DNA from 2 places in the Pseudomonas sp. C9D1 genome. Region 1 is predicted to be linked to the other one. Evidence: predicted binding sites of a transcription regulator. Region 1 holds the regulator's gene; the other holds the start of a gene.
The links. Region 1 encodes LexA, which represses DNA repair genes until DNA is damaged. Its sites were predicted from a motif close to CTGTNTNNNNANACAG; they were not measured.

Region 1 (5,171 bases):
GTCCACCTATGCGGCGATCATCTCCACCATCCAGGACCGCGGCTACGTCACGGTGCACAACCGCCGCTTCTATTCCGAGAAGATGGGCGACATCGTCACCGAGCGCCTGAATGAAAGCTTCTCCGACCTGATGGACTACGGCTTCACCGCCGGTATGGAAGAGAACCTGGACGATGTCGCCCAGGGCGAGCGCGACTGGAAGAACCTGCTGGACGAGTTCTACGGCGACTTCAAGAAAAAGCTGGAAGTGGCCGAGGTCGCGGACAGTGGCATGCGCGCCAACCAGCCGACGCCGACCGATATCGCCTGCCGCGAATGCGGCCGGCCGATGATGATCCGCACTGCATCCACGGGTGTGTTCCTCGGCTGCTCGGGCTACAGCCTGCCGCCGAAAGAGCGCTGCAAGGCCACCATCAACCTGGTTCCGGGCGACGAAATCGCCGCGGACGACGAGGGTGAGTCGGAGTCCCGCGTACTGCTTGGCAAGCACCGTTGCCCCATCTGCAGCACCGCGATGGATGCCTACCTGCTGGACGAGACCCGCAAGCTGCACATCTGCGGCAACAACCCGGATTGCGTTGGCTACGAGATCGAACAGGGCCAGTACCGCATCAAGGGCTATGAAGGCCCGAGCCTGGAATGCGACAAGTGTGGCAGCGAGATGCAGCTGAAGACCGGTCGTTTCGGCAAGTTCTTCGGTTGCACCAATCCCACGTGCAAGAACACCCGCAAGCTGCTGAAGAGCGGCGAGGCTGCACCGCCGAAGATCGACCCGATCAAGATGCCGGAGCTCAAGTGCGAGAAGGTGGACGACACCTACGTGCTGCGCGATGGCGCTTCGGGCCTGTTCCTAGCCGCCAGCCAGTTCCCCAAGAATCGCGAAACCCGTGCGCCCCTGGTGCTCGAGCTGATTCCGCACAAGGAAGAACTCGATCCCAAATACCACTTCCTGCTCAGCGCACCTGCCAAGGACCCGGATGGCCGTCCGGCAGTGATCCGCTTCAGTCGCAAGACCAAGGAGCAGTACGTGCAATCGGAAGTGGACGGCAAGCCTACCGGTTGGCGCGCCTTCTTCGACGGCGGCAAGTGGAAGGTCGAAGACAAGCGCTGATGGACTGTTGCGCGCCGGGGTAGCCTGGCGCGCATACTAGCCAACCGATTTTGCGACGGAGTGGCCGCCATGGCGCATGAACTCTATACCCGTACCAACCAGAAGCTCTATTTCGCCGGCCTGGCGCTCGAATCCTGGCGCAAGGCGGAAGAGGGCAGGGCGATGAATGCCCAGGCGCTGGTCCAGGCGGAGCGCGAAGCGGCGCTCTTCCACCTGTATGGTGCCTTGCTCGGGCTTTGCCACGAGATCGCGGGCTACTACCGCCTGCCCGAGGCCAATGCACCGCGCCCCGAGATGCTGCTCACTGCTGACGTGCTGGCTGCTGCGCCGAGCCCTGAACTATCGGAGCTGGTGGAACTGGCCCAGCAACAGGAAACCTGGCTTGCCGAGCTGCTGGTCGCCTATGGCGCGCTGTTCCTGCCGCCCCAGGCGCCGAAGAAGGCCAAGGTCGATCCGACGTTGCCTTTGATAGAAGCGGTGAGCGTCGATGACGAGCCGCCGGCCCTGTCCCGGGCAACCCTGGAAGAGTGGCGGCAACACCTGAAAAACCTGGCATTGCGTTTCCGCGAGGCGCTGTCGGAGTGCTGAGTTGATCGATGGGCTAGGGTGGCCCGTCAGCCGGCTGGTACAATGCCCACCTTTAGTGGAGAGATGACCCCATGCCAACGTCCTTTCTGGAAATAGTCGAGCTGCCCGACGGCCGCATCATCCTGCGCCGCGCGGAAGACGAGGAGGCGTTGGTGACGCTGGACTTCTCTTCTGACGCCAAGGCATTCCTGCAGGGGCATCACCTGGAAGTCGCCAAGGCCATGCTCAATGTGGGCGTGCAGATGGCCGGCCGCCTGGCTGAAGGCGAAGTGGACCACGAAGAAGGCCCGCGCGTCCTGCACTGACGGGACGCTCTGTCGGCTCCCGCTCGCTGGAACCGATTATTCCTCACCCGTGTTACCAACCCGTTGCGGCTACATGGCCTGTTTACGGGTAACGGTCTCTTATCCCAGTCGGATATTCAGGCTTTGCGCGCCACCCTGGCGTGCGGCGTGTGCGAGCGCCTGCTTTTCGATGCGGTTCAGCGGCAGCCAGCTGACGACCGTATGGCTGCGGCCCAGCCTCAGGGCTTCGCAAGCCAGTTCCAGCGCGCTGCGTTCTCCCCTTGGGTCGAGAAGCAGGATGCGCTCCCGATTCAGTCCGGCATCCCGCAACCAGGCCTGTGTCAGGCTGGCGGGCGCACCGATCAGCGTCAGCCAGCGGGCATCCTGTTCCTGGCTGAGCTCCCGCAGGATGGGGGCGAGCAAGTGGCGGCAGTGCCCGGCAGCTCCGCTCAGCGAAAGCTCACTGAAGGCTTCGGGCTCCTCTTCCCATTGCGGCTCCAGTGCCAGGGGCGCCGGGTTGGCGACAATGGCGTCGTGGAATAGCGGCAGTTGGGTTCGGCCAAACGATTGAGGGAACTGCATGACGCCTCCTATCAGCGGCGGATGACGCCGACGCTCAAGCCTTCGATGACCAGGTCCTGCTCCTGCAGGTTCACCTCGATCGGTGCGAAATCCGGGTTCTCGGCGATCAGCCAGACCTTGTCGCCTTCGCGCTTGAAGCGCTTCACGGTGACTTCGTCATCCAGGCGCGCGACGACTATCTGGCCGTTGCGAACTTCACGCGTGGTGTGCACGGCCAACAAGTCGCCGTCATGGATGCCGATGTCCTTCATGCTCATGCCGCGTACGCGCAACAGATAGTCGGCGCGGGGATGGAAGAACTCCGGGTTGATGCGGCAGGATTCCTCGATGTTCTGTTGGGCGAGGATGGGAGCGCCAGCGGCTACGCGGCCAATGATGGGCAGGCCTTCTTCCTCGGTGCTGGGCTCGAAGCCAGGAATGCGGATGCCTCGGGAGGCGCCGGGTGTCATCTCGATGGCGCCCTTGCGGGCCAGCGCCTTGAGGTGTTCTTCAGCGGCGTTGGGCGATTTGAAGCCCAGTTCCTGGGCGATCTCCGCGCGGGTGGGCGGATAGCCGTTGTCTTCTATGCAGCGCTTGATGAAGGCGAGGATCTCGGCTTGGCGGGGCGTGAGTTTCAGCATGTCGGCGCTCTGTCTTTTTATACAGTGACTGGAATTATATACAGTGATCATCGCTTGGCAACAAGTGTTCTCTGCATCCTCTGCCGGGCGGCCATTGAGCTCTAGTGACTTGCCCGCTGTCTTGCGGGAATATGTCGCCTGCGAGCCGTGACCGGAGCGTCAGAAGATGGTGTATGCGGCTTGACAAGCCAGCGGCCTGAAACGTATGTTTCAAACAAGTGTTTGTCAGGCGGAGGAGCCATGGCCCAGTCGGAAACCGTCGAACGCATTCTTGATGCAGCGGAACAGCTGTTCGCGGAGAAAGGCTTCGCCGAGACTTCGTTGCGTTTGATCACCAGCAAGGCGGGTGTGAACCTGGCTGCTGTGAACTATCACTTCGGCTCGAAAAAGGCGCTTATCCAGGCGGTGTTCTCGCGCTTCCTGGGGCCTTTCTGCCAGAGCCTGGAGCGCGAGCTCGATCGCCGGCAGGCGAAGACCGAAGCGCGCGCGACCCTCGAAGAACTCCTGGAAATGCTGGTCGAGCAGGCGCTGGCGGTGAAGCCGCGCAGCGGTAACGACCTGTCCATTTTCATGCGTTTGCTGGGCCTGGCCTTCAGCCAGAGCCAGGGGCACCTGCGCAAGTACCTCGAAGAGGTGTACGGCAAGGTCTTCCGCCGCTACATGCTGCTGGTCAATGAGTCGGCCCCCAAGGTGCCGCCGCTGGAGCTGTTCTGGCGGGTGCACTTCATGCTCGGGGCTGCGGCGTTCAGCATGTCCGGCATCAAGGCGCTGCGCGCGATGGCCGAAACCGATTTCGGCGTGAATACGTCCATCGAACAGGTGATGCGCCTGATGGTGCCGTTCCTCGCGGCCGGCATGCGCGCGGATACCGGCTTGTCCGACGAGACCCTTTCCAAAGCGGTGCTCAAGCCGCGTAGCAAGTCCCCGAGTACGCCCGCCAAGGCTTGATCGCCGGTGGGCGAGGCCATGGGGATCGGCTAAGCTAGCGCCCCATGTCCGACCTCGATCTACTCCATGTCTCCATCGCTGACCAGCGCCTCTACGGCTTTGCCGGAGAGCGTCTGGTGCTGCGCCTTCCCGTCTCCACCGCGCTCAATGGCGCCGGTGAACTCAGTGGCTCCAATTGCACCCCGCGCGGCCTTCACCAGGTGCGCGCGAAGATCGGTGAGGGGTTGCCGCAAGGGGCTGTACTGCGTGGCAGGCGTTGGACCGGCGAGACCTGGACGCCGGATCTGCATGCCCAGTTTCCCGGACGCGACTGGATACTCAGCCGCATCCTCTGGCTGAGCGGCCGCGAGCCCGGGCGCAACCGCCTCGGCAAGGTCGACAGCATGCGTCGCTACATCTATTTGCACGGCACGCCGGACAGCGAACCCATGGGCGTGCCGCTGTCCCATGGCTGTGTGCGCCTGCGCAATGCCGACCTGCTTGAACTCTTCCCCCGCGTGCCCGTCCACTGTGCTGTTCTGATAGACGAAGCACCTCGTCCCGAGTGGTCCGTGGCCGAACTCTCCTAAGGAAATCCCATGCAAGGCTCCCTGATGCTGGACATCGGCGGCACTTGGCTGACCGCTGAAGATCGGCAGATCCTGCGGCAACCGGAAGTGGCCGGCCTGATCATTTTCGCCCGCAATATCGAGGACCCGCGCCAGGTGCGCGAGCTGTGCGCGTCCATCCGCGCGGTGCGCCCTGACCTGATCCTCGCCGTCGACCAGGAGGGCGGTCGCGTACAGCGCCTGCGCAACGGCTTCGTGCGCCTGCCGGCCATGCGTGCCCTGGCGGACAACGACAACGCTGAAGCCCTGGCCGAGTATTGCGGTTGGCTGATGGCCACCGAGGTGCTCGCCGTTGGCCTGGACATCAGCTTCGCGCCCGTGCTCGACCTCGACCACCAGCGCAGCGCGGTGGTCGGCAGCCGTGCCTTCGAAGGCGACCCACAGCGCGCCGCCGTGCTGGCGGGTGCCTTCATCCGTGGATTGCGTGCCG
Region 2 (5,171 bases), on a different contig from region 1:
GCATGGGGGCGCCTCCGTTCAGGCCGCGGCCGGTTGCTCACCGGGCAGCAGCACGTCCAGGCGCAGCAGGCTGACGATTTCCAGCGCGGCGCCTTGCAGGTTCACCACTTCGACCGTGTTGCCGGCCAGCACCAGTTGCCGGCGCAGGCCGAGGAGCAGCTGCACGCCGGCGCTGTCCAGTTCTTCCAGCTCGGCGAGGTCCAGGCGCCAGGCCTCGACCCGCGCATTGGCCGCCAGCAGGGCCAGCAGCTCGCCGTGGGCCTGGGCCACCTCGTAGATGGTCAGGCTGCCGCTCAGGGCGAGCTGGGCCGGGGTGGCGGCGGTGTCGAAGGCGATGCCGAACATCTCAGCCCACCAGCTTTTCGACGGCCGCCAGCAGTTGCTGCGGCTGGAAGGGTTTGACGATCCAGGCGCGCGCACCGGCGGCCTGGCCTTCGGCCTTCTTGCTCTGCTCGCTTTCGGTGGTGAGCATGACGATGGGGGTGAAGCGGTAGTCCTTGTGGGCCTTGATTTCCTTGACCAGGCCGATGCCGTCGAGGTTGGGCATGTTCACGTCGCTGATGATCAGGTTGATCTTCTGGCCGTTGAGCTTGGTCAGGGCATCACGCCCGTCGACAGCTTCGATGACCTGGTGGCCGGCGCCGCCGAGGGTCATTTTCACCAGTTGGCGCATCGACGAGGAGTCGTCGACTATCAGGATGGTCTTGGCCATGGGGCCTCCAATGATCAGAAAAAGGTGACTTCGCTGTTCTGCGCAGGCTGGCCGTGGCGGCCGGTGCGCTCTTCGTCCGTGGTGAACTGCCGGCGCAGTTCGGTGAGCCAGCGCTGCGGCTGGCCGAGGATCGGGTCCTGCTCGCGCAGGGCACGTTGCAGGCGCTCCAGGTCGCCTTGCAGGTGGTCGAGCATCTGGTCGGAGCGGTCCTGGAATTGCAGGCTGACGATGATGTCCTGGATGTCCGCCTGGGTGGTGCGGGCGTCGCGCTGCAGGTCGCGGGAGGTGTCGGTGAGCTCGTCGAGGTTGGCGCTGAGGCCCTGCATGATGTCGCCGGCCACCTGGTCGAGGTAGCGCAGGTTGTTCTCCTCGCTGACCGAGAGTTCCTCGGCGGCGCTGACGGTGGAGCGGATCGCCTGGTTGATCTCGCCGACCTTCTCGACCATGCGCTGGCCGGTTTCGGCGGAGAGGCTGGAGAGCTTGCGCACCTCGTCGGCCACCACCGAGAAGCCGCGCCCGTAGTCACCGGCCCGGGCCGCCTCGATGGCGGCGTTGAGGGCCAGCAGGTTGGTCTGGCTGGCGATGTCCTGGACGTGCTTGGACATGCTCTGCAGCTCGCTGGCGTAGCTGTTGAGGTGGCCGATGGTGGCCAGCAGTTCGTTCTTGTGGGCGGTGGCGCCGTGGAAGGCGGTGGTGACCTCGTCCAGGCGTTGCTGGGCCTGGCGCAGGTTGTCGGTGACCCCGGCGCCGCCGATCACGCTTTCCGAGCGTTGCAGGGTCTGGTCGAGGCGCTGGGCCAAGCTGGCGAAGCGCTCGAACAGCTTGCTGACATTGCCGCTGACCAGTTGGCGCACCTGGCCGATGTTCTGCTCCCAGGCGGGCAACACGGCGCTGAGCAGGGGCTGGCAATCGGTGGTCGGCGGGGCCACATCCACCGGCGCCGCTTCCACCACCACCGGGGCGCGGGGGCGCAGGAGGAGGGCGGCGACGGCGGCGAGGGCGATGCCGGCACCCGCGACCCAGGGCATCTCCAGCCCCAGGCCGGCGATGCCGAGGAGAAGGGCGAACCAGAGAACGGAATAGGCCAGCACGGCAAGGTCCCGGTAGTGGATGGATACCCGGAACCATAGGAGGTGAAGCGCTTCGTCGAAATCGGGGTGGCCCCTAGGGGCGTCTAGGGGAATCCGGTCATAGCGGAAATGGCGCGGGCGATCAGGGCACGCAGTCGCTGATCACCAAGCGGTTGCGGCCCAGGGCCTTGCCTTGGTAAAGGCGCTTGTCGGCACGGCGGTAGAGCTCGTCGCCGCTGTGGCCGTCGACCTGCCATTCGGCCAGGCCGAAGGTGGCGGAGAGGGGGATGAGCTGTTCGCCGTAGTGCAGGGGCGACTGTTGCAGGTCGAGGCGCAGCGCCTCGACCAGGTGCGCGGCGGCGTCGCGGCGGGTTTCGCGCAGCAGCAGGCCGAACTCCTCGCCGCCCAGGCGGCCGATCAGGTCGGTGGCGCGCAAGCGTTGCTGCAGGCGCTGGCAGATGTGCCGCAGGGCCTGGTCACCGGCATCGTGGCCCCAGCGATCGTTGACCTGCTTGAAATCGTCCACGTCCAGCACCACCAGCACCAGGCTGAGACCGCCCCGTTTGGCCTCCTCGATGCTGCGCTCCAACGCACGCTGGAAGAAGTCGCGGCTGGCGACGCCGGTCAGCGCATCGCTGTGGGCCAGACGCCGCAACTGGGCGTGGGCCACTGCACGGCGGGCCTCGTAGATGTGCACGAAGGCCATGATCAGCAGCCCGCAGAGCATGGCGTTGCCCAGGTCGATCAGACCCCTGGCATCGGCTGCCGGGGGGAAGCGCAGCAGGTAGGCGATGACCGCCACGGCCAGATAGGGCATGGCCAGGAGAAAGCCACGCAGCTTGCCCAGCAACAGGTAGGAGAGCACCGGGATCAGGTAGATCCAGACGAAGGCCGTGGGCGAGGCGTCGGGCATGACGATGATGTAGATGAGGAAGCTGAAGGTGGGCAGCAGATAGGCATAGAGCCAGGGCGTGAGGACCTGGACGTGGCGGATGCGCTGGCAGGCCCAGCCGAGCAGGATCGCGGTGGCCATTTCCAGGAAGGACAGGACGAGGTTGCCGGCGATGAACTGCAGCACGGAGAAGCAGGCCAGGGTCAGGGCGGTGGAGCTGAAGATCAGCCGCACCAGGGCTCGCTGGTCGGCGTCTTCGAGGCCGGTGGCGCTTTCGTGGGGCTGCTGCATCGACGGGCTCATCCTGCATGCCGTGAGCGCCTAGGCTATCCCAAGGCATTGGCGCCCCGTTAGCCTTTCCTCCGGTTCCGCTCACTTTTTGTACAGGGCATTCGCGCCAGGGGCAGGCCGCCCGTCCTACGGCAAGTGGCGTGCATTGCCGTAGGAATAGGACTGGATTACTGTATATAAATACAGTTATTCATGCCGAGCCCTCCATGCCTGCCTCCTTTCCCCCTGCCGTAACGGGCGCTTCCAGCCGGAGCGACGCCTGATGGGCGCCGTGGTCGCCCTCGATGCGCTGCTGGACGAGCGCCGGGTCTGGAAAGGCCAGGCCAGCACCCAGCCGAGCGGTGCCCAGCCCACCGGGCATGCGGCCCTGGATGCGGCATTGCCGGCGGGCGGGTGGCCGGAGTCCGCGCTCAGCGAAATCCTCGTGCCGGGCACTGGCCTGGGTGAGCTGCAATTGCTCTGGCCGACCCTGGCGCGCCTCACCGCCAGCGCCGAGCGCGTGGCCCTGGTGGGCGCGCCGTACCTGCCGTATCCCCAGGCCTGGCAGGCCGCCGGGGTGGACCTGCGCTGGCTGGTGCTGATCGAGGCCGAGGGCCGCGATGGGCTTTGGGCCGCCGAGCAATGCCTGCGCTCGGGCAGCTGCGGCGCAGTGCTCTGCTGGCCACGCCAGGTGGATGACCGCGCCCTGCGCCGGCTGCAGGTGGCGGCGGAAACCGGGCAGACCCTGGCCTTCGCCTATCGCCCCCAGCAAGAGGCGCACAACCCCTCGCCGGCGGCCCTGCGTCTGGCCTTCGACGGCCCCGGCCGGGTGCGGGTGCTCAAGTGCCGGGGTGGCCTGGCGCCGGCCGCCAGCCTGGCCCTGGCGGGGCACTGACATGCGCTGGGCCTGCATCCTCCTGCCGCAGCTGGCCCTGGACGCCGTGCTGCGCCGCCGCGACGACCCTGAGGCGCCCCTTGCGCTGCTCACCGGTACGCCCCAGCGCCGCGTGCTGCAGGCGGTGAACCCAGCCGCCCGGGCCCTGGGCCTGCGCGCGGGCATGGGCCTGACCGCTGCCCACGCCCTGACCCGCGATTTCGCCCAGGCCGAGTACAACGCCGCGGAGATCGAGCACTGGCAGCGCTTTCTCGCTGCCTGGGGCTACGGCTTCAGTTCCCATGTGAGCCTGCGCTACCCCCGTGTGCTGCTGGTGGAGATCGCCTCCAGCCTCGGCCTGTTCGGCCCCTGGCCGCGTTTCGAAGCACGCCTGCGCGAAGAGCTGACGGCGCTGGGCTTCCGCCACCGCATCGTCGCGGCCCCCAACCCGGTGGCGGCGCGCATCCTGGCCAACGCCCACGACGGCCTGGCGGTGGCGGAGGGCACAGCCCTGCGTGAGGCCCTGGAGCGTCTCCCGGTAGAGCGTGCCGGCTTCGAGCCCGAGGTGGCCACGGCCCTGGGGCGCATGGGGTTGCGCCGCCTGAAACAGGTGATGACGCTGCCGCGCGACACCCTGGCCAAGCGCTTTCCTGCACGGGTGCTGCAGCACCTGGACGAACTGCAGGGCAGCCGTGCCGTGGTCCTGGACTGCTACCTGCCACCGGATGAATTCAATGGCCGTATCGAGCTGAACTTCGAGGTGGAATCCAACCAGGCGCTGCTGTTCCCCCTGCGCCGGCTCACCGCCGACCTGGCCGCCTTCCTCGCCGGGCGCGACAGCGGCGTGCAGCGTTTCGTATTGCATCTGGAACACGCCAGCCAGGCGGACAGCCAGGTGCCTGTGGGCCTGCTGGGGGCCGAGCGCGACCCGGCGATGCTCTTCGAGCTGGCCCGTGGCCGCCTGGAGCAGCTGCAGGTGGTGGCGCCGGTGCGCGGCATGCGCCTGCAGGCCCGTGACCTGCCGCGCTTCGTGCCCGAGCACCGCGAGCTGTTCGACCCGCGCCCGCAGCAGAACCTGCCCTGGGAGCAATTGCGCGAACGCCTGCGCGCACGCCTGGGGGATGACGCCGTGCGCGGCCTGCAGGCCCACGCCGACCACCGCCCCGAACATGCCTGGCGCCTGGGGGTGGACGGCCTGGCCGGGCCCTTGCTGCAGGGGCCGCCACGGCCCGGCTGGCTGCTGCGCGAGGGCCAGCCGCTGCGCGAGTTCGCGCCGCGCATCCTCGCCGGGCCGGAGCGGGTGGAATCCGGCTGGTGGGATGGCGACGACCAGCGCCGCGACTACTACCAGCT

Region 2: the regulator LexA is predicted to act here: its motif matches at 3,136-3,151, upstream of imuA (translesion DNA synthesis-associated protein ImuA).

What each region holds. Positions count from the first base shown of each region.
Region 1 is NZ_JBSZIE010000001.1:1,323,681-1,328,851, forward strand. It holds partial or broken gene topA (type I DNA topoisomerase) at 1-1,111, shown strand, start outside; gene ACXI0U_RS06150 (DUF6586 family protein) at 1,181-1,699, shown strand; gene ACXI0U_RS06155 (hypothetical protein) at 1,771-2,004, shown strand; gene sulA (SOS-induced cell division inhibitor SulA) at 2,104-2,565, opposite strand; gene lexA (transcriptional repressor LexA) at 2,577-3,185, opposite strand; gene ACXI0U_RS06170 (TetR/AcrR family transcriptional regulator) at 3,426-4,133, shown strand; gene ACXI0U_RS06175 (L,D-transpeptidase) at 4,178-4,702, shown strand; gene nagZ (beta-N-acetylhexosaminidase) at 4,712-5,171, shown strand, end outside.
Region 2 is NZ_JBSZIE010000002.1:316,552-321,722, reverse strand. It holds gene ACXI0U_RS09820 (chemotaxis protein CheA) at 1-4, opposite strand, end outside; gene ACXI0U_RS09815 (STAS domain-containing protein) at 19-345, opposite strand; gene ACXI0U_RS09810 (response regulator) at 347-712, opposite strand; gene ACXI0U_RS09805 (methyl-accepting chemotaxis protein) at 727-1,740, opposite strand; gene ACXI0U_RS09800 (GGDEF domain-containing protein) at 1,925-2,965, opposite strand; gene imuA (translesion DNA synthesis-associated protein ImuA) at 3,228-3,839, shown strand; gene ACXI0U_RS09790 (Y-family DNA polymerase) at 3,841-5,171, shown strand, end outside.